DNA from 4 places in the Nonomuraea sp. NPDC059023 genome. Region 3 is predicted to be linked to each of the others. Evidence: riboswitches for the same ligand, from Rfam matches in the RefSeq annotation. Region 3 holds a riboswitch; each other region holds the start of a gene.

Region 1 (7,116 bases), on a different contig from region 3:
GAGCTTGGCGCGCAGGTCGGGGTCGTCGACCAGCGACGGCAGCGTGGAGGTGAGGAAGCGGCGGCCGGTGCGGGCCTGGCCGAGTCCGCGCTGGATGAGCAGCGGCGCGGCGATCGTGGGGTCGAGGTTGGCGCGGCAGTCGGCCAGGACGCCGGGGATCTCGGCCAGCCGGGAGACGGCGGCGGCGACCAGTTCGTGCTCGGGCTTGAGCTTCTGCTGGAAGGGCGTGTTCAGGGAGGTGAACACGAGGGCCACGTAGTACGCGGGGTCGCGCCGCCAGGCCGGCCACTGCGCCATGGCGACGGAGCCGCGCAGCTGCGACAGGACGAGGTCGCGATCGATCGCGTCGTCGAGGGTCTGGGGCTCCAGCGCGGACAGGCGGGTGATCCAGCGGCGCTCTTCGTCTTCGACGGCGATCAGCGCGGCGGCGGAGAAGTCGCCGAGCGTGTGGTCGTATCCGTCGGCGCCGAGGTGGTTGGCGAGGATGGGGTGGTTGGTGAAGTACCAGGAGAGAAACTCGTCCACGGATCGCACCATATCCTGATGAAATGCCCCTACAGATCACCGGCGCGCTGGGTGACCCCGACCTGATCCGGCTGCCCTGGGAGACCCCTCTCGCCGAGTGGCCGCAGCACCATCTGGTCGACCTGCCCCGCGGCATCTCGCGGCACGTGGTCCGCTTCGCCCGCCTGTCCGGCAAGGTCTACGCGATCAAGGAGATCAGCGAGAGGTACGCCAAGCGCGAGTACCAGTTGCTCTGGGACCTGGCCAGGCTGGATGCCCCGTCGGTGGAACCGGTCGCCTACGTCACCGGCCGCGACGAGGGCCTGGACGCCGCGCTGATCACCCGGCACCTGCAGTTCTCGCTGCCCTACCGGGCCGTGATGTCCGGCACGCTGCGCCCCGACACGCTGACCAGGCTGCTCGACGCGCTGGCCGTGCTGCTGGTGCGCCTGCATCTCAACGGCTTCTACTGGGGCGACTGCTCGCTGTCGAACACGCTTTTCCGCCGGGACGCCGGCGCGTTCGCCGCGTACCTGGTGGACGCCGAGACCGGCGAGATGCACCCGATGATCAGCGAGGGCCAGCGGCTGGCCGACATCGAGACCGCGCACGTCAACATCTTCGGCGAGATGCTCGACCTGGAGACCGGTGGCCTGCTGCACCCGTCGATCGATCCCATGGAGACGGCAGAGGACATCGTCACCCGCTACCACCGGCTGTGGAGCGAGATCACCCAGGACGAGATCATCGAAGAGGTCGACTGGCACAAGGTCGAGCAGCGTATCCGGCGGCTCAACCTGCTCGGTTTCGACGTGGCCGAGATGATGGTGCGCCGCAAGGTCGGCACCGGGCGGCTGATCGTGCGGCCCAAGGTGGTCGACGCGGGGCACCACCAGCGCCGCCTGCTCCGCCTGACCGGCCTGGACGTGGAGGAGAACCAGGCCCGCAGGCTGCTCAACGACCTGGACGGCTTCCGCGTCGCCAAGGGCCTGCGGCACGAGGACGAGGCGATCGTGGCGCACCGGTGGCTGGCCGAGGCCTTTCAGCCGACGATCGAGGCGATCCCGGCCGACCTGCGCCGCAAGCTCGACACGGCACAGGTGTTCCACGAGGTGCTCGACCACCGGTGGTACCTGTCGGAGGCGGCGGGCAGCGACGTGGGGCTGAGCGCGGCGGTGAAGTCGTACATCGACGAGGTGCTGGTCCACAAGCCGGACGAGAAGGCCCTGCTGCCCGACGAACCCACAATGTGAGGAAATTTCGCTTGTAGCCGGGCATTGCCCCTGGTGATGGCCATATATGCCACCTGGTGGGGATACATTCCGCTGGGGGAACAAAGCCCTTCCCCGCGGCCCGGGGCGGGATGGCCGTCCGGCTCTACGCTGCGTCAGTGCTCGCACTTGACGACTGCCTCCTCAGCGTGATGGACATCCCGGGCGTCCTCGACGCCCTGGTGATGGATCACCTCAGCGGAACCGTGATGGCCTCCGGCGGGCGCGGCGAGGCCGAACGGTCGGCGCCCGCGCTCGGCGAGACGCTGCGCGTCACCATGGACGCCCTCGCCGGCGCCACCCACCGTGGAACGGTCCGCATCGACGACCTGATCGTCATCGCCGACGACGGCTACCACCTGCTCCATCCGGTGGAGATGCCCTTCGACGGCCCGCTGGTGATCTACGTGCGGCTCGACCTCGGCCGCGCCAACCTGGCACTGGCCCGTCACCAGCTCAGCTCGATCACCGGCCGGCTGCGGGGCTGACGCCGTGGCCGCCGTCCATACGCTGCTCACCGGCCTGGCCAGAGAACGCGCCACCGGTTCGCTCAACGTGCTCCCGGCCGGCAAGGCGTACCTGCGCGAAGGGCGGATCACCCACCTGGAGTGCCCGCGCACGCCGTCGGTCGAGCGGCTGCTGACCGCGCGCGGCGGGGCGGGCGCCTACAGCCGGGCCGAGCTGGAGTTCTGCGTTGCCGGCGCGGTGCTGGACGCCGCCTACTTCCTGCTGCCGGCCGAGCTCCCGGCGGCGCGGCCGAAGTTCCGGCCGGGTGAGTGCCCGCGGCCGCACACCCGGCTGGAGTTCGAGCTCGCCTGGCTGGTCGGCGAATGCGCGCGAAGGAGAGCCCAGTTGGCGCAGATCTGGTCCTCGGCCGAACTGGACGACGTCCCGGTGACCCCGGCCGCGCGGCTGCCCGGACATCGGGCGACCGTGAGCGCGCTGGAGTGGGAGATCCTGCTCGGCGCCGACCGGGTGGCGACGCCGGCCGAGCTCGCCGACCGGCTGGGGCAGCCCGCCTACTCGGTGCTGCTCGCGGTCCGGCGCCTGGCCGCCGCGGGACTCCTGGTCGCGCCGCTGATGCCGCGCCGGCGGGGGCGGGCGCTGGATCGGTCGGTGCCGCCGGCCCTGCCGCAGAGCGACCCGGATGTCCTGGCCGCGGTGAAGAGGGCGCTGGAGGAGCTGGCGTGAGGTTCTCCGCGACGAGCCTGCGCCTTCGCGCCCTGCGACGGAACGGAAGGAGGCCCTCCGTGGAACTCCGCGAGCGGGTGCTCGGCGAGATGAGCAGGCTGCGCGAGCGCGTGCCCGAGGTCAGCGGCAGCGTCGCCTGCACCGTGGACGGGCTGCCGATCGCCGGCGACCTGCCCGGTGACCGGTGCGACCAGACCGCCGCGCTCTCGGCGGCGGTGCTGGCGCTCAGCCGGCGCATGGCCGACCTCGCGGGAAAGGGTGTGCTGCAGGAGACGCTGGTGTCGGCCAGCGCCGGGTTCGCCGCCCTTTACGCCGCGGGACCCACCATCGTCCTCACCGTCGTGGCCGAGCCGGGCGCCAATCTCGGCCTGCTGCGGCTGGAGGGGCGCAAGACGGCGGCCGCGCTGGCCGCCATCGCATCGCGACAGCGGTGAACACACACAAGGAGGTACGCATGGCCGGCATCGACGTCTCCCTCAAGGAGATGATGGCCATCGACGGCGCCGTCGGCGCGGCGGTGGTCGATCACGGCAGCGGGATGGCGCTGGGCGCCCTCGGCGGTTCCAAGGACCTCGACCTGCAGGTCGCGGCGGCGGGCAACACCGAGGTGGTCAAGGCGAAGATGCGCACGATGGACTCGCTCGGCCTCAAGGACACCATCGAGGACATCCTCATCACGCTCGGCACCCAGTACCACATCATCCGGCCGATGGCCGGGCGCGGCGGCAAGGGGCTGTTCCTCTACCTGGCGCTCGACCGCGGCCGGGCCAACCTGGCGATGGCCCGCCACCACCTGCGCAACGTGGAGGAGAAGCTGGAGGTCTGAGGGCGTCGCGCGGCCGCCGTGGGGGAACGGCCGCGCGACGCGGGTCACCCGGCCGTGTGTTTCGTGATCTCTTCCACGAACCGCGACCAGAGTGGCTTGGGCAGATCGTGCCCCATTCCGGGGAACGTGACCAGTCTTGCGCGCGGAATTGCCGCAGCGGTTGCGTGGCCGGCGGCGACCGGAATGAGCGCGTCGTCCTCTCCGTGCAGGACAAGCGTGGGTACGGCCAGCCGGGCCAGCCTTTCGGTCCGGTCACCGGAGGCCAGAATGGCGGCCAATTGCCGGGCCGTTCCCGCCGGGTCGTGCGCCCGGTCATAGGCGAGCCCGGCCAGCAGGGCGACCCGCTCGGTGTCCAGGTCGTAGCCGGGCGAGCCGATCACCGCCCAGGTCCGCTGGGCCAACGCGATCGCGGCCGCGCGGTCGGGCGGCGGGGCCGACATCAGGGTCGCGCTCGCCTCCGGCGTGGGCGGCGCGACCTGCGGTCCGGGCGTGGACATGATCGAGGTCAGCGTGCGTACCCGCCCAGGATGGTCGAGCGCGAGCTGCTGGGCGACCATGCCGCCCATCGACGCGCCGACGACGTGCGCGGCGGGCCAGCCGAGCGCGTCGATCAGCCCGGCCGCGTCCCGCGCCATGTCCGCCAGCAGGTACGGCGAAGCGGGCGATCCGAATTCCGGAACGCCCGCCTCGTGAAGATGCGTGGATTCACCGGCGTCGCGGTTGTCGAACCGGACGACATAGTGACCCTGCTCGGCGAGGAGCTCACAGAACTCCTCGTCCCAGTGGATGAGCTGGGCGCCGAGCCCCATGATGAGCAGCAGTGGCCGTGCTTGTGGCGAGCCGAAGCTGTCGTAGACGATCTCGATGCCGTTGACGGCCGCGCGCTGGGTCATGGGAAACAGAATCACATTCTGTTCCCCATGAGTAAAGAGGTCAGCGGTCGAACGCCTTGCGGATGCGGCCGCGGGCCAGGAACATGCCGCCGCTCAGGAGGGCCAGGGCGCTGATGAGGGCGAGGCCGCCCACACCGTTCGACTCGGTCTCGCGGGTGGTGACCGCCGCGGCCAGCTCGGCCTGCGGCGCCTTCTCCCGCTCGGAGGCCTGTGCGGAGGTCTGCTCGGGGGCCTTCTCAGGAGCCTGCTCGGGAGCCTTCTTGGCGACCTGCGCGGGAGCGGCCGGGGTCTCGGGCCTCTCGTCCTTCTTCTCGGTCTTCTCCTCCGCGGTCACGACCGGGGGCGTGGCCGGCTTGGCGTCCTTGCGGGACCAGGCGCCGGTGGAGAAGGCGACGGGGTGGTTCTTCTTGCCCACGCCGGGGCCCCACTTGGTGATGACGTACTCGATCTTGATGTGGCCCTGGCCGCCGACGCCGTCGACGGTCAGCGAGCTGGAGTTGAACTTGCCGCCGGTCAGCGAGGCGAAGGTCTTGGCGTCGAGGTCGAGCATGATGCCCCTGTTCGAGGGGACCCCGGGGCCGCGGTCGCCGACGAAGAACGGCTCCTTCTTGCCCTTGTAGATGACGTAGCCCTCGGTCAGGAGGGGCCAGCTCGGGCTGGCGGCCAGGCCCTTCTGCATGGGCTTGCCGGAGGCGGGAAGACCGGTGTCGCCGTTGCGGCCGGAGGCGTCGTCCCAGTAGTAGGAGGCGGTGGTGGAGCCCTTGAGAAGGGGCTTCTTCTCGGAGAAGTCATCCGCGTGTGCGGTTGCGCCGGTGCTGAGGGTGACCGCGCCGATGACGGCGACGGAGGCGAGCATGGTGAAAGAACGCATGCCAAAGCGGGAAGACATGAAGAAGAGAAGTCCTTTGTGCGGGGACAGGGGAAATGCGCTCGTCAAAGGGGCGTAGCCGGGCACAAAGCCGAACGGACGCTACGCGAAAGCGCGGGGGGAAAGCCTGGGGAAGGGGCCGCTCAGTAGGCGGCGGGTGAAACTACGCGGAATGGGGGTTCATCGCGGTGGTGCATGAAAAGATCAGTCCTCTCCATCGCGCCTACCGGGTTAGCTGACGGGTTCGGGCGTGGAGATGCCCTACCGACGCGTACGTCGGATTCACCCCAAGGAACATTGGTTCCCCGGTTCCCGTGGGTACGGGATTCGGCGCCAGCCGGCCGCCTCTTCCTGGTGAAGGGTCGGGTCGCCAACTGGTAACGCTTAGGACTGTAAGTGCCAAAGACGGCAAAAGCAAAACAATCGCCATGAAACGGGCGAAGATCTACCTAAGAAGGTCAAGAAAAAGGGGGGTACGGCCAAGCCGTACCCCCTCAGAACGCCGGCTCAGCCGCCGCTCTTGCGCCGGAACGAACGCTTGCTGGCAGCAGGGCCGTGTGCGCCGTGGATCTTTGACTGATCCGTGCCCCTGCCACCCGCACCCGAGTCGGAGTGCTGATTGCGCTTACGCTCCAGGGCCTCCCGGAACTTGCGCTTCATCTCGTCCTCGGGAGTTTCGCTGACTTCCGGCTCCGGTGTTTCCGCCATGAGGACCTCCTGGTGTTGGGGACCACAACAGCTTCGCACGACGGCCGACCTGACGCGAAACCGGGCACCGCGTCAGCCCAGCCTGGCCAGCTCCTCCGCGGTGAGCTCCAGGTCGGCGGCGGCCAGCGAGTCGAGGATCGTCGCCGGGCGGCTGGAGCCGGGGATCGGGATCATCACCGGGCTCCTGGCCAGCTCCCACGCCAGGCAGACCCGCTGCGGCGAGACCCCGCGCTCGGCGGCGACCTCCCCGAAGGCGGCGTGGCGGCGGCCGAGGCGGCCGACGTGGTTCATGCCCCCCAGCGGCTCCCACGGCAGGAACGCCACGCCGATCTCCTCGCAGACGTCCACCTCCGGCTCACTGCCCCGGAAGCTCGGCGAGTACTGGTTCTGCACGCTCACCAGCCGCCCGCCGAGGATCTCGTTGGCCTGCCTGATCTGGACCGGGTTGGCGTTGGAGATCCCGGCCATCCGGATCTTCCCGGCGTCGAGCAGGTCCACGAGCGTGCCGATCGACTCCTCGTACGGCACCGCCGGGTCCGGCCGGTGATGCTGGTAAAGCCCGATCGACTCGACGCCCAGCGCCTTGAGCGAGCGGTCGCAGGCCTGCTTCAGGTATTCAGGCCGGCCGTCCACGTCCCAGCGCCCGCGCGGCCGGGTGTGCCCGCCCTTGGTGGCCACCAGCACCGCGTCCTTGTCGCCGCCCCAGCTCGCCAGCGCCTTGGCCACGATGCGCTCGTTGTGCCCGACCTCGGCCTCCGTCGGCGTGTAGGCGTCGGCGGTGTCGATCAGCGTGATCCCGGCGTCCAGGGCCGCGTGGATGGTCCTGATCGACTGCTCCTCGTCGGGCATGTGGCC
Region 2 (7,116 bases), on a different contig from region 3:
CCAGCGCCTGAGCGACCGCGCCGACCGACCCGCCGTCCACGACCAGCCCGGTCTCCCCTTGGCGTACGGCATCCGGCGCCCCGCCGGAGGCCCCCGCCACCACGGGCAACCCGCTGGCCGACGCCTCCAGGAAGACGATTCCGAGCCCCTCCACGTCCGCCCCCCGCAACCGCGTACGGCAGGGCATGGCGAAGACGTCACCGGCCGCGTAGTACCCCGGCAGGCTCTCCCCCGGCACCGCCCCGGCGAACACCACCGACCGGGTCCGGGCCGCCAGCCGTTCCAGGCGGCGCCGGTCCGGCCCGTCCCCCACCAGCAGCAGCACCGCGTCCGGCACCGCCCGCAACACCCTGGGCCAGGCCTTGATCAGCTGGTCCTGCCCCTTGCGCCGCACCAGCCGGGACACGCACACGACCACCGGCCCCCCGAAGGAGCCCGCGGGCGCCACGCCGGGATGGAAGGCCGCCGTGTCGACGCCGGGCGCCAGCCGTACCAGCTTGGCCGCGGGAACGACCCCGGCGAGCCGCGCGCGCGTGTACTCCCCTAGGTAGGTCACCACGTCGGCGTGCGCGCCGATGCGACGCAGCACGCCGCGCAGGAGCGGCGTGCTCGCCCAGGACGCCTCGTGGCCGTGCGTCAGCATCACCACCCGCCGCGCCCCCGCCGCGCGCAGGCGGGGCGCGAGCAGCCCCAGAGGGGCCGCGGCGCCGAAGACCACGGTGTCGGCGCCGAGGCGGGTCACGAGCCGGGCGGCCCGCCGCGCGACGCCGGGCGTGGGCAGCATGAGCGAGGTGGGGTGCCGGACGATCGGGTACGGCTGCCGCCGGTCGAACTCGGCGCTGCCCGCCCAGGCGGGCGCGTAGACGACGGCCCCGGGTGTGCGCACCGCCAGCCCGTGCACGAACGACTGGATGCCACCCTGACGTGGCGGGAAGTCGTTCGTGACGATGAGGACGCGCCTCACGGCTCCGGGACGCCGTTCAGCAGCGCCCAGGAGCGGGCCATGGCGATGCGCTGCGGCGCGGTGGGGTGGGAGGCGTACAGGACGTACTCGACGGCGTCCGGCGCGAGGTCGGAGATGTTGGTCGTGGCCAGCCGCTTCTGCATGGCCGTGAACGTCGCCGGGTCGCGGGTGAGGTCGAGGGCGTGGGCGTCGGCGCGGGCCTCGACGTGGCGGCTGACGACGTTCTGGGCGGGCCCCGACAGCACGGTGGCCAGGCTCATCAGGCCCATGACGGCGCCCACGGCCAGGGGTTCGGTGATGGCGGTGACGCGGGCGCGCCGCCGTACCAGCGGGAAGAACGCGAACAGCAGGGCGGCGCCGAACGCGGCGCCCAGCGCGCCGATGAGCGTGCCGTTGAGAACGTCGTCGTACTTGGCGTGGCCGAGTTCGTGGGCGACGACGAGTTCGACGTCCCGCTCCGGCGCCTTGAGCAGCGTGTCGTAGACGACGATGCGGCGGGTGGCGCCGAAGCCGGAGACGTAGGCGTTGAGCGCGGTCGTGCGGCGGGAGGCGTCGGCGACGAGCACGTCCTCGACCGGTACGCCGTCGCGCTCGGCCATGGCCAGCAGGCCGGTACGCAACTGGGACGGCGGCATGGGCCGGAAGTCGTTGAACAGCGGCTCGAAGACGACCGGATACACGAACGAGGCGGCGACGGTCAGCGCGGCTGCGCCCACGGCCGCTGGCACCCACCAGCGCCGGAACCTGCGCGCCAGGCCCACCAGTGCCACGATCATGATGGACAGCAGCACGACCCGGACCGCGATGTTCTTCAGCCGGTCGCCGCTCCAGCCCGCCCAGTCCTGCGTGGACAGGCCGAACTCGCGCAGCCGTACCTCGAACCACATTCCGAGCGGCCAGCGCACGACCTCGACCAGCACCGTGAGCAGCAGGACGCCCAGCAGGACCCGCAGCCACCACGGGCCCTTGAGCCGCCCGAGGACTTTCGCGCCGAGCGGCGTGGCGACCAGCAGCCCGGCGAACAGGATCGTGAGCCCGAACGACAGGTACGACGGCACGCTGGTCGCCGCGTCGAACGCCTGCGACCTGGCGATCTCGGCGGCGGAGAAGTCGCGGGCCGGATCGGGGGCGACCTGGGGCGCTCCCGGCGGCAGCGCCCGCCACGGCGTGGTGAACGCGGCGACCGCGACCACGACGGCGCCGAGCACGACGGCGGCGATCCCGGCCTGCCGCCGTATCCGCGCGGGGGCCTTGTCCCGCTGATCGGTCACTCGAGTTCCTCCCGTAGATAGGCGCGCCATCCGGCGACGAGCTCGCCGGACGGCAGGGGCAGGGCCCGTTCCACGCCCAGCCGCCGCGCGTCGCGGTAGAGCCTCACCAGCCTGTCCTCGCCGAAGCGCGCGGCCAGGAAGCGACACGCCAGCCAGGCCTCCTGGTAGGACTGTGCCAGCCGCGCGGCCCCGGGCGCGAACGCGTCAGCCCCGGGCAGTTTCCCGGGCACCCGTCCGGCACGTACCTCGGTGGCGAGTTCGGCCGCCGCCACGGGCACGGCCAGGCCCGCGTCCTTGTAGGCCACGTAGTCGGCGAACCCCTCGTACAGCCAGACCGGCAGCCCGCCGGTGCCGGCGGCGACGTGAGTCAGCTCGTGGGCGAGGACGACGTCGCGTCCGGTGGGGTTGAGTTTGGCGTAGTTCTCCGGGATCACGATGACCCTGCCGTCGTGGGCGATCGCGGCCAGGCCCTCGACCGAGCCCACGCCCGCGGTCCGCGCCGCGTGTGCCGCGTTCTCGGCGAGTTCGACGCTGGGCCGTACCGGCTGCCCGAGGATCGCCGCGACGCGCGCCGCCGCCCGCTCGGCGCGCCGCTGAAGGTCGCCGCGGTCCGCTCCCGCGTCAGGAGCCCGCTCGGGGGCGCAGCCCAGCGCGAAGACCAGGAGGGCCGCGAGCGCGGCGCGACGGCTCACGACCACGGCCCTGATGGTAGCCGGACGCGCGAAGGCCCCGTCCCGGGAGGGGACGGGGCCTTTCGGTCCGGACGACTACAGACCGGGCCGGACGGCTCCCGCGAAGGACGACTTGCGCCATCCGCTGAGCCGCTCGATGCGCACCCGCTTGCCGGAACTCGGCGAGTGGACCATCTTGCCGTTGCCGACGTACATGCCGACGTGGCCTCGACCGCGGAAGAACAGCAGGTCACCCGGCTGCAGAGACTTCCACGAGATCTTCTTCTTGATGCGCGCGTACTGGCTGTGCGTCACGCGGGGGATCTTGACTCCGGCCTTCTTCCAGGCGAACTGGACGAGACCGGAGCAGTCGAAGGCGCCGGGTCCCGTTCCGCCGTAGCGGTACGGGTCGCCGATCTGCGCCCTTGCCGCGGAGACGGCCTTGCGGGCCTTGCTCTTCTGCCGGGCAGTCGTCGACTGCGTCGCCGTCTTGGCCGAGGTGGTGGTCTTGGCCGTGGTCGCCGCCTGGGCCGCCGGGGCATGGAGGGCGAACCCTCCGGCCGTCACGGTCATGGCGAGCGCCGCGCCACCGAGAACAAGACGGGGGTTGTGCAGGGAGGTAGACAGGATTTCTCCTTGGTTCTTCCACGAACGCCTACCGGGTTAGCTGACGGATTCGGGCCTGGAAGTCGCCCTACGGCACGCTGAACGCGCCGATTCACCCCTTGATCCCGGGGGAATGGGATCGGTGGTTCCCCGGCTCCGTGCCTCCTGGCTGCACGGACTCGGCAGGTCGCGGCCCCTTGTCGGACGGGGGCGACCGGCGGATCTCTATGGGTCCTCATCGAGCCCGGACGGGGCCGATGCCGGTTCGCGGCGCCATGGCTTGTTCGCCGCGACGCCAGAACGTACTCCCGGGTTCATGACCCGGCAAAGTCCTGGCAAAGCTGTAAAGATCAGATAAAGGACCCTGTCAGGACGGGAACTCCTGCTGGACAGCGGGGTCCCGTTACTCAAATGTGACCCTCCTCACACTTGGAGCTCCAGGGGTGAGTCAGGTCCCTTCCGCCCCTCCTGTCACACGCGTCACAGCGGTCAGCCGGAAGCCGGTCGGCGTGTGCCGTACCTCTTCGATCTCCTTCAGCCGCGCGGCGTGCTCGCCGCCGAGATAGCGGAAGAGGTACGGCACGCGCCGCGTCCGCCGGATCTCGAACCGGGCGGCGATGGCGTCGAGCATGTCCCCCGCGGGCGAATGATCGACGTGCGCCTCGCGCCAGCGGGTCACCGGGTCGCGCTCGGGCCCGTCGAAGCGGCCGAGCAGGGTTCCGGCGTCGTAGAACCAGGTGGCGGCGGCCTCGTCGGCCCAGTCCCAGGCGAACTCGTCCACCACGAGCAGCCCGCCCGGCTTCAGGAGCGCGGCCGCCCGGTCGAGTGCGGCCCCCAGCGGGTGCATGTGGTGCAGCGACAGTGACAGCACGATGACGTCGAACGGGTCGTCCTCGTAGAGCGTCAGGTCGGCGCGCTTCGCGGGCACGCCCGCCGCGAGCGCCGCGGACGGGTCGAGGTCGATGGCGGTGACGTCGTGGCCGCGCGCGATCAGCGCGCCGGCCAGCGCGCCGTCGCCGCAACCGGCGTCGAGAACGCGGGCGGGAGCCGCGGGCAGCGCGGAGAGAATCCAGGTGTCCATGCCCCGATCGTGCTGCGCGCGAGCCATGCGTACCACTGCGGGTTCGGCATGAAAGGCATAAGCTCCATGCATGCTTGACGTCTGGTCGCTGAAGGTGCTGTCAGAGGTGGGGCGGCTCGGATCGTTCTCGGCGGCGGCCGAGGCGCTGTCCATGACCCAGCCGGCCGTCTCCCGGCAGATCGCCGCGCTGGAGCGCCGGGCGGGGGTGCTGCTGTTCCACCGCCTGCCGCGCGGCGTACGGCCCACCGGCGCCGGGCAGGCCGCGCTGGAGCAGGCCGCGCACGTGCTCGACGGGATCGCGCTGCTGGAGACCCGGCTGGCCGCGCACGCGTCGGGCGAGCGGGGGCGGGTGCGCGTACAGGCCTTCCCGAGCGCCGCCACCGCGTTCGTGCCCGAGTGCTTCCGCGTCTTCGCCGCCCGCCACCCGGCGGTCGAGCTGTCCCTGACCGTCGGCGGCGGCGCGTCCGCCGTCCTCGCCGGAGAGGCCGACCTCGCGCTGGTCACCTCGTGGGACCCCGCGCCCGCCGGCCTGGACCTGGTGCCGCTGCTCGACGACGAACTACTGGTCGCGCTGCCGGAAGGTCACCCGCTGGCGGCCGGGGAGAGCGTGCGGCTGCGCGCTCTGGCCGGGCAGGCGTGGATCGACGGCAGCCACCCCGACTGCCTCGGGCCGCTGTCGGAGCTCGCCGCGGCGCTGGGGGCGCCGCCGCGCGTCAGCCACCTGTGCGACGACTGGAACGGGCGCCAGGGGCTCGTGGCGGCGGGCGTCGGGGTGATGGTGTTCCCGTCGATCGCGGGCGGCGCGGCCCTGCGCCCGGACATCAGGCTCCTGCGTCCCGAGCCCGCCCTGCCCGCGCGCCGCGTCTTCGCCGCCGTCCTGCCCGCGCCCGGCCGCTCACCGGCCGTGGAGGAGCTTCTGCGGACCATGCTCGGGTACGGCGGGCCGTAACGCCGGCCGGGGCCTCAGGGCCGGATCGCGCCCACGACGCGCCTGCCGTACGAGGAGAACTTGACGACCTTGATGACGTCACCCGTCTGGGGCGCGTGCACGATGTTGCCGTTGCCCGCGTAGATGGTGACGTGGCCGAGGCCCTCGCTGAAGATCAGGTCACCGGGGCGCAGCGCGTCGAGCGAGACCCGGCGCTTGGCCCCCCACGCCCACTGCTGCCAGGTCGTCCGCGGCAGCGAGACGCCGGCCGCCCGCCAGGAGGCCTGGGTGAAGCCCGAGCAGTCGTACCCGCGCGGACCGGTGCCGCCATAGATGTACGGCTTGCCGACCTGCCCGAACGCGAACTTCAGCACCGCCGCCGCGTTCCCGGTGGCCGGGCCCGTGTACTTGATGCCGGTGCTGTTGGGATCGCCGGTCTTGTACGCCCCGAGCTCGCGCAGGAGCTTCTTCTGCTCCTGGATCAGCTTGAGGATCTCGGCCCGTTCCTTCTCGACCTCGTCGCGTTCCTTGTCGGCCGCGACCAGCGCGTCCTGGGCCAGGTCGCGCTCGGTCTTGAGGCCCTTGTTCTCCCGGTCGAACGCGGCCAGCTTCTCCGCCCGCTCGGCCTGGAGCTGGCCGGTGAGGGCCATGCCGTTGAGCATGCTCATGGGGTCGCCCTCGCCCATCATCGCCGGCCACGAGGTCACGTCGGCGCCGAGCTGGTAGTCGTTGACCGCCATGGTGATGACCTGGACCCGCAGGCGGGCGACGGTGGCCAGCTTGTCCTTGTAGGAGGAGTTGAGCCGGCCGTACTTCTTCTTCGCCGTCTTGTGCCGCTCGGTGGCGGTGTTGAAGCGCTCGACGACGTGGTCGGCCTTGTTGTTGAGGCGGGAGAGCTTCGCCTTGGCCTGTTTGATCGTGGGCTTGGGATCAGCCACGGCCACGCCGACCGGCGACGCCAGCAGCCCGATCGCCAGACCAGTCGCCAACGAAACCCGGCCAAACCTCACAGCGTCGCCTCCCAGTGATCACACCTGGGGGCAAATAGTACAGAAGTGCTGGGTGTGTTCTCAGCCTTTAGCCTGATTTGTAACCCACACCCCACCCTTCCCACCTCCCCCACCCACCACCAGGCACAACAACGGGCGGCCCCACCGCGCGACCGGCCGCCGTCCGGATGCCCGGGACCGCTGGGAGTGCCCGTCGAGCGGCCGGCCGCGCCGATGGGCGCAGATCGGAAGGTACGCCCGGCCGGGGCGCCCGCGCACCCCGGCAGACCAATCCGGTCTGACACCCCCGGCCGCCCCCACCCCAGAGCTCCAAACCCCAAAACCAAGGCGCAAGACACAGGCGTCACGTGACCCCGGCAAGAACCCCGAAACCCGGAACGCGAGGACGAGGAGCACTGCGCCGAGCACAGGCCGACGGGCGGAGCCCAAAGCCCGGAGCGCGAGGGCGCGAGGGCGCGAGGGCGCGAGCGGCTTTGGGAGGGGTCAGACGCGGCCGAGGCGGCGCAGGATCAGGGCGGAGGGGACGGGGCGGGCGCCCATGCGGCGGACCGACTCGGCCACCTCACGGTCCGACGACACCACGGC
Region 3 (7,116 bases):
CCGACGGAGCCGACTGGCCCTGGCCGATGATCTCCTCGACCTGCTGGCGCACACCCTCAAGGCTGATGCCGAGACTCTCCAGAGCCTTGGCGGCAACGCCCTCACCTTCGTGGATCAAACCAAGAAGAATGTGCTCAGTGCCGATGTAGTTGTGGTTGAGCATCCTGGCCTCTTCTTGGGCCAAGACGACAACCCGCCTCGCTCGGTCGGTGAACCTCTCGAACATCTCGTCGCTCCTCACAGAGCGGTCAGTCAGGCCGGTTTAGTCCGGTCCCGTCATCCCGCATGCTAGCCCTGGCTCGGCGAACCGTGCCCACTGCCGCTGACACGCTCTATAGCAGAGACGTTCCCCGAGAGCAGGGCGTTCACCCTCCATCCAACTACCGTTCGGGGGTGGTGTGTTCCCGATACGCCGCAAGCGAACGAGGTTTAGGACGCCCTCGGCGGAGCGTCGGGAAATTACCGCCCGCCACGCGTACGGACCGCCACGACGAGGCGCCGGACACATCCGTAAGCCGTACTTGACATCCTATGGCCTCCCGGCAAGCGGTTGGCATGCGATCAGCCAGCGACTCCGCACTGATCGGCATTCAGGAATCAAGGACGCGTAAACCGCGAGTGCATCGGCAAATCCGGCTGCGGGGAGTGAGTACTCGCACGGTACGGCGGAGCGAAATCGTCAGGAATCCCGGGTACCAAATGCGGCACAATGGGCCCCCAGGTCCACGATGCGAGACGCGCAAACCAGGACAAAGACCGCCCTAAAAAACGATCATGCGCTTATGGCAGTCGCCGGGGTTCTAGGCAACTGTCATAAGCGCATGGTCGATCGCGACAGCGGTTAGTGCGCGGCTTCGTACTTCTCCACCACGGTGGAGGCGATTCGGCCGCGCTCGCTGACGGGCAGGCCGTGAGCCTTGGCCCACTGCCTGATCTCGGAGCTCTTCTCGCGGGTCATCGCGCGCTGCCCGCCACGACCCCGACGACGCGTGGAGACGGCACCGCCGCGCCGAGCGTGCTGCACGAAAGGCGAGAGCGCATCCCTCAGCTTCTTGGCGTTAACGTCACTGAGGTCAATCTCATACGAAGCGCCGTCAATAGCGAAGCTGACCGTCTCATTGGCCTCGCCCCCATCGAGGTCATCGATGAGAATCTCCTGGATCTGCTTGGCCATCTACGCAATCCTTTCCCGGAGCATTGTTTCATTCGCCTGCCCAAACATATACCCGGAAAGGCGCTAAGACAATTCAGCGAGACACGGATTCGGCTGACTCGCGGATCAGTTGTGGTTCTCGACCCGATCCTGGCGGTTTGGCCGCCGGCCGGTGAGGGTCGCGGGACGCCTTCAGCGCACGCCAAAGTCGAAGGAACCGGTGACTCCAGCCGGTGTCACGGCGCCCGCCAATGCTTCCGTAAGGCCTTCCATTCGTCCTCGGCCCGCGCGCCGATCGGGGTTTCCACGGCGGCAGATTTCCCAGGAGCCGGCTGAACGCCTCGGGCGCGGCGCCGCGCGTGGGGGCCGTGTGGCGGACAACCGCCGACGCCCGACCATAGCGCCACGCGGATGCCACCGGTGAGACAGGTCGCCGACAAGGGGTGACCTGGGCGACTGACAGCCTAATGCCAGTCTCTCCAGGCTCCTTACCGGATCAAGGGAAATTTTTGGGCTATCCCGCCCGCCCCGGCTCGCGCAGGTCTTTGACCACCCGCGTTCCCGCCAGCCGGTCATGGGGACCGCGCAGCTGGGGACGGTCGATGAGGATGAGCATCCCCACGCCGAAGGCGACCACCGCGGCCCCCAGATCGAGCACCGGAATGCCCATCAACATGGTCGGTCCCGGATACAGCAGCGAACGTTTCAGCAGCCCATGGGAGGTGACAACGGCGCCGTCCGCAGGAACGACGCGAATCCGCATGATCGCCTGCCCGAAGGTACGGCCGCCCGCGGAATGCGACACCCAGTCGTAGACCGTATAGACAAGGCCCGCGCCGAACCAGGCGATGACCTCGGGCCAGCGACCCTCGAAGACCTCAAGCAGCCCTACAGACCGGAAGAGTGTCCACAGCCCGATGAACAGAATGTAATAGAACACGCCGAAGACCAAGGCCTCAATGAGGCGCGCGACCAGACGCTCCCACCATTCGGCGGTCACTGCGCGTTGGGCGGGCGCGGCCATAGCCTCAACCTCTCGACGGCCTTTAGATCGGCTGTCCCCTCATTCTGGTACGGCACGGCGCCACATGAAACAGGGGCCACCGGGCGGTGACCCCTGAATCCATGACCCGACCACTACTTGATCTTGACCACCACGGTACGCGCGACCTTGTCGGCGAACGTCTGCTGCAGCGGCTTGTCCCACAGCTGCGAGGCGCCGTTCAGCGCGACGAAGATGTAGCCGAGCCAGCCGAGGAACGGGATGCCCGAGATCAGGTATCCGCCCCACGTCACGCCGGCCCGCTTCATCGCGATGTCGGTGGACAGCCCGCCGTGCGGCATGGTGCCGCCGGCCGGGACGATCTTGATGCCCATGACGATCTTGCCGAGCGTCTGCCCGTTCATCTTGGTCATGATCAGCTCGTAGGCGATGTAGATCGCCCCGACCAGCACACCCGAGATGAGCCCGATGACCACTGAGCCGAAGAAGCCCGAGCTGGAACCGTCGAGCGAGCTGTAGGTCGCCAGGAACAGGCCGGCCATGATCAGCGTGATCACCCAGTAGACGATGCCGAAGAGCACACCGTCGATGATTCGGGCTACCAGCCGCTGCCACCACTCGGCCAGCGGCGCGGGCGCGCCGGGCGGCTGGACGCCCACCGGCTGACCGTAGGGCTTGCCGTAGCCGGGCTGGAAGCCCTGCTGGCCGTAGCCCTGCGGCTGCTGCTGCTGACCGTATCCGGGCTGCTGCTGGCCGTAACCCGGCTGCTGGCCGTAGCCCGGCTGGGCGTACTGCTGCCCGGACGGGGCCTGCTGGCCGTAGCCAGGCTGCTGGCCGTAACCCGGCTGCGAGCCGGGCTGCTGGCCGTACTGAGGCTGCTGCTGACCGTAGCCAGGCTGGCCGTAACCCGGCTGGGAGCCGGGCTGCTGGCCGTACTCGGGCTGCTGCTGGCCGTAGCCGGGTTGCGACTGGGCCTGCTGGCCGTAACCGGGCTGCTGGCCGTAGCCGGGCTGCTGCTGACCGTAACCCGGCTGCTGGCCGTACTCGGGCTGCTGCTGGGCCTGCTGGCCGTAGCCAGGCTGCTGGCCGTAACCCGGCTGCGAGCCGGGCTGCTGGCCGTACTGGGGCTGCTGCTGACCGTATCCCTGCTGCTGGCCGTACTGGGGCTGCTGACCGTAACCCGGCTGGGAGCCGGACTGCTGTCCGTATCCCTGCTGGCCGTAGGGGTCGCCGTCTTGGCGGTAACCCACAACGGTCACGTCCGGGTCGGGCTCGCCCTGTGCGTGGCCCGCGTTGTGCTGTCCGTATTCGGGAGTCCCGGAGTTGTCGCCGGGGTCGTCCTGTGGATACGGCGGCTGTCCGGTGCTCACCGTGTCACCTCGCTTCGAGTGTGCATGTGGCACATGTCAGGACACATGCCTTCGCTGCCCAACGTATCGACATAGGTATCTACAATCACCTTTCCCTTTGGTCGAGGTCCGAGTCAAACGACGGCAGGTGGAGCAGCATCCTGGTGTTGCCCAGGGTGTTGGGCTTGACGTGCTCCAAGTCGAGGAACTCGGCTACGCCCTCGTCATAGGAGGCGAGCAGCTCGGCGTAGACCTCGGGAGATACCGGCGTGCCCTGGATCGGGCGGAACCCATGCGCGGCGAAGAAATCTACCGCGAATGTCAGGCAGAACACCCGCCGCAGCCCGAGTTCGCGGGCCGTTCCGATCAAAGCGGTAACGATTTGGCCCCCAACTCCGAGACCGCGGGCGTCGGGATCGACGGCCACGGTGCGAATCTCGGCGAGGTCCTCCCACAACACGTGCAGGGCACCGCATCCGACGACCTGCCCGCCACGCTCAGCCACCCAGAACTCCTGGACGTCCTCGTAAAGAGTGACCGTGGCTTTTTCCAGCAGGCGCGGCCCGGCTCCGGCATAAGTGTCGACCAGGCGCCTGATCGTCCGGACATCCGGCGTGCGAGCCCGCCTCACGACGACCTCGATGTCGGGTACCGCCCGTTCGGCGACCTGTTCCATGGCACTTCAGAGTACAGACGCAATTACGGCTGCCCCCTATTTGCCCGCCTACTTCCTCAACCATCTCACCCAGTGGACGAGCATGCCCGACAACAGCCATCGCCCCCTCAACCACCAGGCGAATAGCCAGTGACGAGCAATGACTCCCTCGGTGACGCCGAACCTCACGTACGTCCCATGCACCCGCAAAGTGCGCATAAAGTCGCTCCTGTACGGCGGAGCACGTGATCCCCCCGTGACACTTCGGTTGTGAAACCTCAACAGACTTGGCAGTTCTGGTTGAGCACGAACCTGGAGTGCACTAGTGTCCAGCGTCGATGTCACCCGCGTTCTTACGCGCGGCGGCACGCCTAATCCCCTCCCCTGGGGAGCCGGGGACCCGCCAGTGGCCGCAGGCCATCCCGGGGTGAATCCGAGCCACGGCTCGGTAGGGCTGCTCCGGCCCGAACCCGTCAGCTAACCCGGTAGGCGGCCATGAGAGGAGCTGGTTGGTGAAGCGCACGCGTAACCGTGAGGGGAAGCCCGCGGGCAAGCATGCCCGCCCTCCCGAACCAGGCATCAAGAAGCGGCTGGTCGTCCTGACGGCAGCCGTAGCCGCGGTGACGTTCACCGTCACGCCTCTCGGTTCCGCCGCCGCCGATCCGAAGCCGTCGCTCAAGCAACTGTCGGAGCAGGCCGAGAAGCTCCACACGGAGATCGAGACGCTCAGCGAGCAGTTCAACGGCCAGCGTGTGAAGCTCAGGGACGCCCAGAAGGCCGTCGACGCCGCCAAGAAGACGCTGGCCTCCAGCGAGGCCGATCTCGCCGCCAAGCGCCAGCGGGCGGGCATGCTCGCCCAGAGCGAGTACATGATGGGCGGCTTCAGCCGCGCCCTCGCCTTCGCCGCCTCCGACGACCCCGAGCTCTTCCTCGACCGCGCCGCGACCAGCTTCGCGCTGGAGCAGCAGCAGGGCGAGGAGGTCAACCAGGTCACCCGCGCCAGGGAACTGGCCGAGAAGGCGCAGTCCGAGGCGAAGACCCGCATCGACAAGGTCACCGAGATCGTCGAGGACCTGGACGCCCGGCGCGACAAGATCAGCAAGCTGGTCAAGAAGGTCGAGAGCGACCTGTTCCAGCGGGCCATCGGCGAGGCCGGGCGGCCGGGCACCCGCGCGGTGCGGGTCAGCCTGCCGATCGCCGGCTCCGGCAAGGCGGCCGAGGCGGCCAGGTGGGCGCTGACGCAGCAGCTCAAGCCGTACGTGTGGGGCGCCGAGGGTCCCAGCTCCTACGACTGCTCGGGCCTGGTCATGGCGGCCTACCAGCGGGTCGGCATCTCGCTGCCGCACTACACCGGCGACCAGTGGACGGCCGGCACCCGCATCTCCCGCGAGGAGCTGCGCCCCGGTGACCTGGTGTTCTTCTACAGCGACCTGCACCACGTCGGCATCTACGTCGGCGGCGGCATGATGGTGCACGCGCCGCAGACCGGCGACGTCGTGCGCCTGGCGTCGATCTCCCGCCGCCCGTGGGCGGGCGCGGTCCGCATCGCGAACTGACCCCGCCAAAGAGACGGAACCAGGAACCCACGCCAGCCAAAACCGACCCCGCCGGGCGAACCGGCGGGGTCGAGTCTCGGTCCTGCTAGATCAGCTGGCGGCGTGCCGCCCAGGCCACCGCCTCGATGGCGGTGGCCACACCGATCCTGTCGCATATCCCTCGCAAACGGCGGCGTACCGTGCGTCCGCTGATCTCCAGCCGGCGCCCTACCCGATCGACCGTGACTCCCTTGGCCAGCTCGGCGAGCAAGGCTAAATCGGCGTGGCTCAGCTCAACGCCCTCGGTGAGCACATCCATCGGGAGCCCTCCCCCCAACAGCAGAACTCGCAGACGTATCGGACCGCGCAACGCGCTCGTCCCGCAGACGGTAAACGCATTCAGGAAAGGTCGTCAAGCTCGACAATTGCCCAGCTTGACCAGCTGTATTGACATGATCAAATCTATGTGAACTACTCGCCATATGTCGTCACACTTCGGGGCACGATGAGCGATCTCACTGATCCTTACAACGCCCCTCGGTCACCGACACTGACCCCCGCCGACGTGCTGGGATTCGATCCGTTCGATCCCGGGTTCCGGCGTGACCCGTACGGAAAGTACCGGGAGCTTCGCGAGCGTGGCGATTTATTTCATACCCGTGGCGGTTTGGTGGTAGCCACATCACACGAGCACGTCTCGGCCATGCTGCGCGACCCCCGCTTCGGCCACGGGCACGTCCCGGCGGACACCGATGACCCCGACCGGCCACAGGTGTCGTTCCTGCGTCTCGACCCGCCCGACCACACGCGGCTGCGGGCTCTGGTCAGCCGGGCGTTCACGCCCCGCATGCTCGAACGGCTGCGCCCCAGGGTCGAGGCGATCACCGCGGAGCTGATCGGCGCCATGGGCGAGGAGGCCGATCTGGTCGCCGAGTTCGCCTATCCGCTGCCGGTCCTGGTGATCACCGAGATGCTCGGCGTACCGCCCGAGGACTACGAGCGCTTCCGCGGCTGGAGCGAGACGCTCGCCCGCAGCCTCGACCCGATGCTGCCCGCGGGCCAGGCGGACACCACCGAGCGGGCAAGCCTGGAGTTCCGCGCGTACTTCCGTGAACTGCTGGCCGAGCGGCGCGTACGCCCCGGCGAGGACCTGCTCAGCGCCCTGACCCAGGTCCGGGAGCTCACCGAGTCCGAACTCCTGGCCACCTGTGTCCTGCTGCTGGTCGCCGGGCACGAGACGACCGTCAACCTGATCGCCAACGGCGTACTCAACCTGGCCGGGCACGGCATGCTCCACCGGGCGGCGGACGATCCCCAGCCGGTGGTCGAGGAGGTGCTGCGCTACGACCCGCCGGTGCAGCTCACCGCCAGGACGGCGCTGCGGGAGGCGGAGCTGGGCGGCACGGCCGTGCCCGCGGGCA
Region 4 (7,116 bases), on a different contig from region 3:
CGCCAAACGCTACTGGGAGGACGCGGGCGTCTCCGACCGCATCACCCTGACCCTCGGCCCCGCCACCGAAACCCTGCCCACCCTCCAGCGCTCCGTTGACCTGGCCTTCATCGACGCCGACAAGCCCGGCTACCCCGCCTACTACGAACTGCTCATGGAACGCCTGCGGCCCGGCGGACTGATCATGGTGGACAACACCCTGTGGACCGGTTACGTGGCCGACCCGTCGAGAAACGACGAGACCACAGTGGCGATCCGCGAGTTCAACGACATGGTGATGCAGGATCCCCGCGTGACCACGACCATCCTCCCGATCTCCGACGGCCTCACCCTGATCCGCAAGAACTGATCGGTTCCCGCCTTGTCAACGCCTGTCCATCCGGGTTCCTCCGGCCAGCCCACCAGGCGTAGCCGACCGCGCTGGACGTACGGGTGCTGCCCCACGGGTGCGGGGCAGCATGGGCGTTAGCTGATCTTGTGGATCCAGCTGTGGGGGTCGGGGCGGGTGCCGTACTGGATGCCGACGAGTTCGTCGCGGATGCGCATCGTGACCGGGCCCGGGGTGCCGTCGCCCACGGTCCAGGCGCGGTCGGCGCCCTTGACCGAGCCGACCGGCGTCACCACGGCGGCGGTGCCGCAGGCGAAGACCTCGGTCAGTTCGCCCGACTCGCAGCCGGACTGCCACTCCTCGATCGACAGGCGGCCCTCTTCGGCCTTCAGGCCGAGGTCGCCGGCGAGCCTCAGGATGGATTCGCGGGTGATGCCGGGCAGGAGCGTGCCGGTGAGGGCGGGGGTGAGGAGGCGGTCGCCGTACACGAAGAAGAGGTTCATGCCGCCCATCTCCTCCACGTACCGGTGCTCGTGGGAGTCGAGCCAGACGACCTGGTCGCAGCCCTGGGCGACGGCCTCGCGTTGGGCGACGAAGGCTCCGGCGTAGTTGCCGCCGCACTTGGCGGCGCCGGTGCCGCCGGGGGCGGCGCGGGTGTACTCGGTCGAGAGCCACACGGAGACGGGCTTGACGCCGCCGCTGAAGTACGAGGCGGCGGGTGAGGCGATGACCATGAAACGGTAGTTCTCTGACGGGTAGTTGACGCCGAGGCCGACCTGGGTGGCGATGATGAACGGGCGCAGGTAGAGGCTGTGGCCGTCGGTCGTGGGGACCCAGTCGCGGTCGGCCTGGACGAGGAGTTCGAGCGCCTCCACGAAGGTGTCTTCCGGCAGTTCCGGCATGGCCATGCGCGCGCAGGAGTGGTTGAAGCGGGCGGCGTTGGCGTAGGGGCGGAAGGTGACGATGGAGCCGTTCGCGTGCCGGTAGGCCTTGAGGCCCTCGAAGAGTTCCTGCGCGTAGTGGAAGACGGAGGTCGCGGGGTCGAGCGTGAGCGGTCCGTACGGCGTGAGGCGGGCGTCGTGCCAGCCGGTGCCCTCGGTGTAGTCGATCGAGACCATGTGGTCGGTGAAGGCCTTCCCGAACCCGGGGCTCGCCAGTACCGCCTCGCGCTCTGCCGCGGTGCGAGCGTGGTCGGATAGCTGCACGTCGAAGCTGAGCTTCTGAGAGGTGGTCATGACGGAGATCCTTCTCTTTCTCTGAGGACTACCCTGCATCCATTCTGCGCCGGATCGGGTAGAGGGAACTTACTGCATCTAAAAGGACGACCGTTAGGGCGCAACGAAAACGCCCGGAGGCTCTCGCGAGCCACCGGGCGTGGGTGGTCAGGCGGCCGCGAGTGCGCTGGGGGCGCCTGGGCCGCTTGTCAGGTCGGTACCGGGTGTTCACGAGCTGCGGGTTCGCGCGCTGCCCGCCGTACCTCCGCAGACTTGTGGTGAGGCCCCGATGGTGGGGGATCTCACGTTCTGCGGTACGGCGGGCCGCTCGTGGGCCGGTGGCCTGCGGCGTCAGGCGCCGCCGGATACTCGGGCGGCGATGTCGTCGCCGATGTCCCTGGTGGTGCGGGCGGCGGTGTGCGAGAGGCGCTCGACGATGTCGTCGGCGACGGCCCGCTCGACGCGGGCGGCCTCGGCGGCCAGCCCGAGGTGGTCCAGGAGCATGGCGACCGAGAGGATGGTGGCGGTCGGGTCGGCCTTGCTCTGCCCGGCGATGTCGGGCGCGCTGCCGTGGACCGGCTCGAACATGCTCGGCGCGGCGCCTTCGGGGTTGATGTTGCCGCTGGCCGCGAGGCCGATGCCACCGGCCACCGCGGCGCCGAGGTCGGTGATGATGTCGCCGAACAGGTTGTCGGTGACGATCACGTCGAAGCGCTCGGGCTGGTTGACGAAGAACATCGTGGCCGCGTCGATGTGCACGTAGTCGGTGGTGACCTCGGGGTACTCCCCGGCCACGCGGTCGAAGGTGCGCTGCCACAGGTCACCGGCGAAGGTGAGCACGTTGGTCTTGTGGACCAGCGTGAGCTTCCTGCGCGGGCGGCTCTGCGCCTTGGCGAAGGCGTAGCGGACGACGCGTTCGACGCCGTAGGCGGTGTTGATGGACTCCTGCGTGGCCACCTCGTACGGCGTGCCCTTGCGCATGGCCCCGCCGGTGCCGGCGTAGAGCGACTCGGTGCCCTCACGGACGACGACGATGTCGATGTTCTCGGCCGGTGTGTCGGCCAGCGGCGTCGCGACGCCGGGCAGGAGCTTGACCGGGCGCAGGTTGACGTAGTGGTCGAAGTCGAAGCGGATGCGCAGGAGCAGGTCGCGCTCCAGCAGGCCGGGCGGCACCTTGCGGGGATCGCCGACGGCGCCGAGCAGGATCGCGTCGTAGCCGCGCAGCTCCTGCAGCACGGAGTCGGGCAGGACCTCGCCGGTCCTGGCGTAGCGGTCCGCGCCGAGGTCGTACTCGGTGATGTCGAACTTGGGACCGACCGCCCCGAGAACCTTGAGGCCCTCGGTCACGACCTCGGTACCGATGCCGTCTCCGGGGATGACGGCCAGGCGAATGCTACGCGACTCCATGGGCGGTACCTTACCGGTTCGTCTCGCCTGCCGAGCAACCCATCTCATTTCTCGGACACTGCATTTTGCCCGATTTGCAAGCTTTTGACTGTTTCGTTAGAGTCCCACCAGCCTAATCCGCACACCGTAGTGCGGAGCCGGGGACCCACCTCCCCCATTGGGGCGAATCGGCGTTTACCACGTCGTAGGGCGACTTCCAGGCCCGAGCCCGACAGCTAACCCGGTAGGCCGTGTGGAAGGACATTCCCCTGTCTCGCATCATCGCGACCGCTGTGCTCTTCACCGTCACCGGTGTCACCGCGGCCACCCTCGCATCCCCCGCCACCGCATCCCCCGTATCCCCCGCATCCCCCGCATCCCCCGCTTCTCCCGTCAACACCGTCGACCCCTATGACGTCACGCTGACCAGCCAGGGCCTCAAGGAGATCCAGGAGCAGCGGACCCCCGAACCCGGCTGGCAGAAGGCCCTGGCCTACGCCATGGACAAGCGCGGCACCCCGTACGTCTGGGGCGGCACCACCAAACGCGGCTACGACTGCTCCGGCCTCATGCTCCGCGCCTACGAAAGCGCGGGCATCGAACTGCCCCGAACCGCCGCCCAGCAGTACTCGGCGTTCTCCAGAAAGATCAGCTGGAAGAACCTGAAGCCCGGTGACCTGGTCTTCTTCTCGGGGCTGGGGCATGTGGGCATGATCTCCCGGCCTGGGCACATGGTGCATTCGCCGCGTACCGGTGATGTGGTCAAGGAGGAAAAGCTGAGCGCCTGGCGCCGGCGCGCCTTCGTGGGCGCCGTGCGTCCGGATCCGGCGGGCGTCAAACTCACCACCCGGCTCGAAAAACTCCGCCAAGCGCCCGCACCCGTCATGCCCACCGCGACGCTGTGACGCGCGTCGTCTCCTGATCGTCGTCTGACAACGCCGATTCCACCGGCCCGTCGCGGCGGGCTCTGTCGTGGTTCCTCCCGTGCGTGGCTTCTCTCTCACGCACGGGAGGATCCACGCACGGGAGAGACCACGGTCTCTGTCGCGCGGGCCCTGTCGCGGCCCACCCCCGGACACGGTCGTCCAGCGGGGATGGCCGGCCGCCGCAACGAGCGCACTTACCGGCGGTACCCCGCTGATCTCAGCCCATACGGGTGGAGAAGATCAGGTCCCACGCGCGGCCCCTCGCATGGGCGACAGCGCCCAGCAACACGCCGCTGTCACCCAGAGCGCTGGCCACGATCGTGGGCCGCAGCGGCCCCAGTTCGCCGATTCGGCGTTGGATGGCGTCGCCCAGCAGTTCGAGGTTGTGTCCTACGCCGCCGGAGAGCACGATCACCTCCGGGTCCAGGACGGCGGCCACCGCCACGAGCAACCCGCCGATCCGCCGGCCCTCCGCCGCCACGACCGACAGCGCTGCCTGATCACCCCGTTCCGCGGCGGCGAAGATCTCCTTGGCCGTTCCCAGGGACAGTCCGGCGGCCCGCGCCGCCCGCACCACCCCCGGAGCCGCGGCAACGGTCTCGGTTGCCCCGTGCTCCCGCACACTCGCATCCCCCTGGTCCACGCCAGGGAACACCTCCCCCGCAGCCTGGGCCGACGCCCCAGTAACAGATCCGGCACTCGAAACCTCGGACGGCCGATCCGGAGCGGGCCGCGTACCGGGCGGGCGCTGGGTGTCGGGGAACCCCGCTTCGGAGGCGCGCCGAACGTCGGGTGCGGACGGCATCTCACCTGCGGACCCCGCGTCGGGAACGAGCGGAACATCCGGCGCAGACCGCGCGGCGGGCGCGGACCGGGTGTAGGGGCCAGGCGCGGTGTCGGGGCCAGGCGCGGCATCAGGGGTAGGGAGGTCGTCGGTGGCGGGGAGGTAGGAGACCTCGCCGGCGGCGCCCCTGGCGCCCACGTACAGTTCGCCGTTGACGACTATGCCCATGCCCACGCCCGTGCCGATGGAGACCAGGGCGAAGTTGGACTTGCCCCGGCCCTCGCCGTACGCGTGTTCGCCGACGGCGGCGAGGTTGATGTCGTTCTCGATGACCAGGTCGACGTTGAGCGCGGCGCGCAGGCGGTCGGCCAGGTCGGGGCCCGGGAGGTTGGGGGCGAGGTCCAGGCGGCCGGCGTTCTGGTCGTAGACGCCCGGGGAGCCTACGACGGCGCAGACGATCGCGGACCAGTCGAGTTCGGCCTCGTGGGCGGCGGCGCGGGCCAGGCGGGCGACGAGTTCGGCCAGTTCGGCCGACGTGCGTGCGGTGTTCCGTCCGTCGGTACGGCCGGCGAACGTCCCCCGGAGATCGGCCACCGCCACCCGGATCCAGTCGCGGCCGATGTCGATGCCGGCGACGTGGGCCGAGGCGGCGTTCACGTCGTAGAGGGAGGTTACGGGGCCGGGGCGGCCGGACACCTCGCCTACCAGGTGGACCAGCCCGTCTTCTTCCAGTCCTGCCAGGGCGGCGGAGACGGTGGGCTTGGACAGGCCGGTGACCTTGGCGAGGTCGGCTCTGGACGCGGGGCCCTCCCGGTGGAGTTGGTCCAGTAGGCGCCGCTCGTTCATGACCCGCAGCAACCGCGGGTTTCCCAGCTCGCTTCGCACCGCGACCTCCCCTTCACGGCAGACTCTAGCCAACGCGCGGGATAGTAAATTACCTTTCTTACCAACCACCTTCCACCATCCCGATCCACCGTTCCCCGGAAAGGAACGTCCGCCTGATACGCGCCGGGCAAGGGACAACTCCGCGAGACGCGAGAAGGCCAGGCACGGAGGAGCCCAAGCAAGGAAGGACAGCGCAGGGCAAGAGGGCAAGGTCGAGCGCGGCCGCCAAAGGACGGCAGGTCCGGCACAGGTGGGCCGGTGGAGAAGGGCTGGTTGGAAGGTACGTGGACCCGGGGGTCTGGCTGCACTCGAGAGGAACGATGTGCGATGCACCGAGGAGTGATGGTCCCCGTCACAGCGGCGATGCTGCTGCTGGCGGGGTGTGGCGGCGGCGCGGGTACGACGGCGAGCGCCCAACCCTCCCAAGCCGAACAGACAGAACAGACAGGACAGGCGGCCAAGAAGATCGCCCTCTTCCTGCCCGAATCCAAGACGACCAGGTACGAGGCCTTCGACCGGCCCCTGTTCGAGGCCAAGGTCAAGGCGCTCTGCGCGACCTGCGAGATCCTCTACAGCAACGCCGACCAGGACGCCGCCAAGCAGCAACAGCAGGTCGAGGCGGCCATCACCCAGGGCGCGAACGTGCTGGTCCTGGACGCCGTGGACGCCGCCGCCGTGGCGCCGCTGGTCAATCAGGCCAAGCAGAAGCAGATCCCGGTCATCGCCTATGACCGGCTGATCTCGGGGATCGACTACGCGTACTACGTGTCGTTCAACAACGTGCGGGTGGGCGAGATGCAGGGGCAGGCGCTGCTGGACGCGCTCAACGCCAAGGGCACGACGGCGAAGGGCGAGATCGTGATGATCCACGGCTCCCCCACCGACCCGAGTTCGGCCGACTACAAGAAGGGCGCCAAGAGCGTTCTGGACGGCAAGGTCAAGGTGGGCAGGGAGTTCGACACGCCGGACTGGAGCCCGGACAAGGCGCAGCAGCAGATGGAGCAGGCGATCACGGCGCTGGGCCGGGACAAGATCGTGGGTGTGCTGAGCGCGAACGACGGCATGGCGGGCGGGGCGATCGCGGCGATGAAGCGCGCGGGGTACGCGTCGCTGCCGCCGATCACCGGCCAGGACGCCGAGCTCGCCGCGATCCAGCGCATTCTCACCGGCGAACAGCACATGACCATTTATCTGAACATCAGGGCCGAGGCGGAGAAGTCCGCCGAGCTGGCCGTCGCCCTGGCCAACGGCGAGACCCCGCAGGCCCCGGCCAAGGTCAGCAACGGCACCGCCGACATCCCTGCCTTCCTCCTCGACCCCATCCCGGTCACCGCCGACAAGGTCAAGGACACGATCGTGAAGGACAAGTTCTACACGGTCGAGCAGATCTGCACCGCCGAGATCAAGGCGGCCTGCGAGAAGAACGGCATCCAGTAGATGATCTCCGCATCGGGGATCACCAAGCGGTACGGCGCGGTCCAGGCCCTCGACGGGGCGAGCCTGGACCTGCGTCCCGGCGAGGTGGTCGCGCTCATGGGTGACAACGGCGCGGGCAAGTCCACCTTGGTCAAGACCATCTCGGGGGTGGTCATC

Evidence for each region. A riboswitch is a leader RNA that binds a small molecule or an ion and turns the genes downstream of it on or off. The one in region 3 is predicted to bind cyclic di-AMP.
Region 1: linked by a shared signal. The riboswitch ahead of ACFWYW_RS16215 (hypothetical protein) and the one ahead of ACFWYW_RS49120 (NlpC/P60 family protein) in region 3 are both predicted to bind cyclic di-AMP.
Region 2: linked by a shared signal. The riboswitch ahead of ACFWYW_RS07385 (C40 family peptidase) and the one ahead of ACFWYW_RS49120 (NlpC/P60 family protein) in region 3 are both predicted to bind cyclic di-AMP.
Region 4: linked by a shared signal. The riboswitch ahead of ACFWYW_RS33625 (C40 family peptidase) and the one ahead of ACFWYW_RS49120 (NlpC/P60 family protein) in region 3 are both predicted to bind cyclic di-AMP.

What each region holds. Positions count from the first base shown of each region.
Region 1 covers NZ_JBHYIO010000008.1:133,480-140,595, reverse strand. The annotation lists gene ACFWYW_RS16250 (DUF885 domain-containing protein) at 1-525, opposite strand, end outside; gene ACFWYW_RS16245 (DUF4032 domain-containing protein) at 549-1,757, shown strand; gene ACFWYW_RS16240 (roadblock/LC7 domain-containing protein) at 1,895-2,263, shown strand; gene ACFWYW_RS16235 (hypothetical protein) at 2,268-2,966, shown strand; gene ACFWYW_RS16230 (roadblock/LC7 domain-containing protein) at 3,026-3,400, shown strand; gene ACFWYW_RS16225 (hypothetical protein) at 3,421-3,792, shown strand; gene ACFWYW_RS16220 (alpha/beta fold hydrolase) at 3,837-4,685, opposite strand; gene ACFWYW_RS16215 (hypothetical protein) at 4,726-5,574, opposite strand; cyclic di-AMP (ydaO/yuaA leader) riboswitch at 5,759-5,896, opposite strand; gene ACFWYW_RS16210 (DUF5302 domain-containing protein) at 6,061-6,261, opposite strand; gene ACFWYW_RS16205 (aldo/keto reductase) at 6,334-7,116, opposite strand, start outside.
Region 2 covers NZ_JBHYIO010000003.1:308,471-315,586, forward strand. The annotation lists gene ACFWYW_RS07370 (glycosyltransferase family 4 protein) at 1-964, opposite strand, end outside; gene ACFWYW_RS07375 (M48 family metallopeptidase) at 961-2,235, opposite strand; gene ACFWYW_RS07380 (hypothetical protein) at 2,232-2,933, opposite strand; gene ACFWYW_RS07385 (C40 family peptidase) at 3,003-3,479, opposite strand; cyclic di-AMP (ydaO/yuaA leader) riboswitch at 3,544-3,707, opposite strand; gene ACFWYW_RS07390 (class I SAM-dependent methyltransferase) at 3,961-4,593, opposite strand; gene ACFWYW_RS07395 (LysR family transcriptional regulator) at 4,664-5,542, shown strand; gene ACFWYW_RS07400 (NlpC/P60 family protein) at 5,557-6,510, opposite strand; gene ACFWYW_RS07405 (NYN domain-containing protein) at 7,015-7,116, opposite strand, start outside.
Region 3 covers NZ_JBHYIO010000044.1:81,379-88,494, reverse strand. The annotation lists partial or broken gene ACFWYW_RS49145 (ATP-dependent Clp protease ATP-binding subunit) at 1-226, opposite strand, end outside; gene ACFWYW_RS49140 (Lsr2 family protein) at 842-1,174, opposite strand; gene ACFWYW_RS49135 (RDD family protein) at 1,668-2,177, opposite strand; gene ACFWYW_RS49130 (RDD family protein) at 2,291-3,526, opposite strand; gene ACFWYW_RS49125 (amino-acid N-acetyltransferase) at 3,612-4,181, opposite strand; cyclic di-AMP (ydaO/yuaA leader) riboswitch at 4,519-4,667, shown strand; gene ACFWYW_RS49120 (NlpC/P60 family protein) at 4,673-5,716, shown strand; gene ACFWYW_RS49115 (LuxR C-terminal-related transcriptional regulator) at 5,802-6,014, opposite strand; gene ACFWYW_RS49110 (cytochrome P450) at 6,366-7,116, shown strand, end outside.
Region 4 covers NZ_JBHYIO010000023.1:3,936-11,051, reverse strand. The annotation lists gene ACFWYW_RS33640 (O-methyltransferase) at 1-349, shown strand, start outside; gene ACFWYW_RS33635 (branched-chain amino acid aminotransferase) at 466-1,563, opposite strand; gene ACFWYW_RS33630 (3-isopropylmalate dehydrogenase) at 1,894-2,949, opposite strand; cyclic di-AMP (ydaO/yuaA leader) riboswitch at 3,049-3,194, shown strand; gene ACFWYW_RS33625 (C40 family peptidase) at 3,222-3,833, shown strand; gene ACFWYW_RS33620 (ROK family protein) at 4,072-5,523, opposite strand; gene ACFWYW_RS33615 (sugar ABC transporter substrate-binding protein) at 5,866-6,960, shown strand; gene ACFWYW_RS33610 (ATP-binding cassette domain-containing protein) at 6,961-7,116, shown strand, end outside.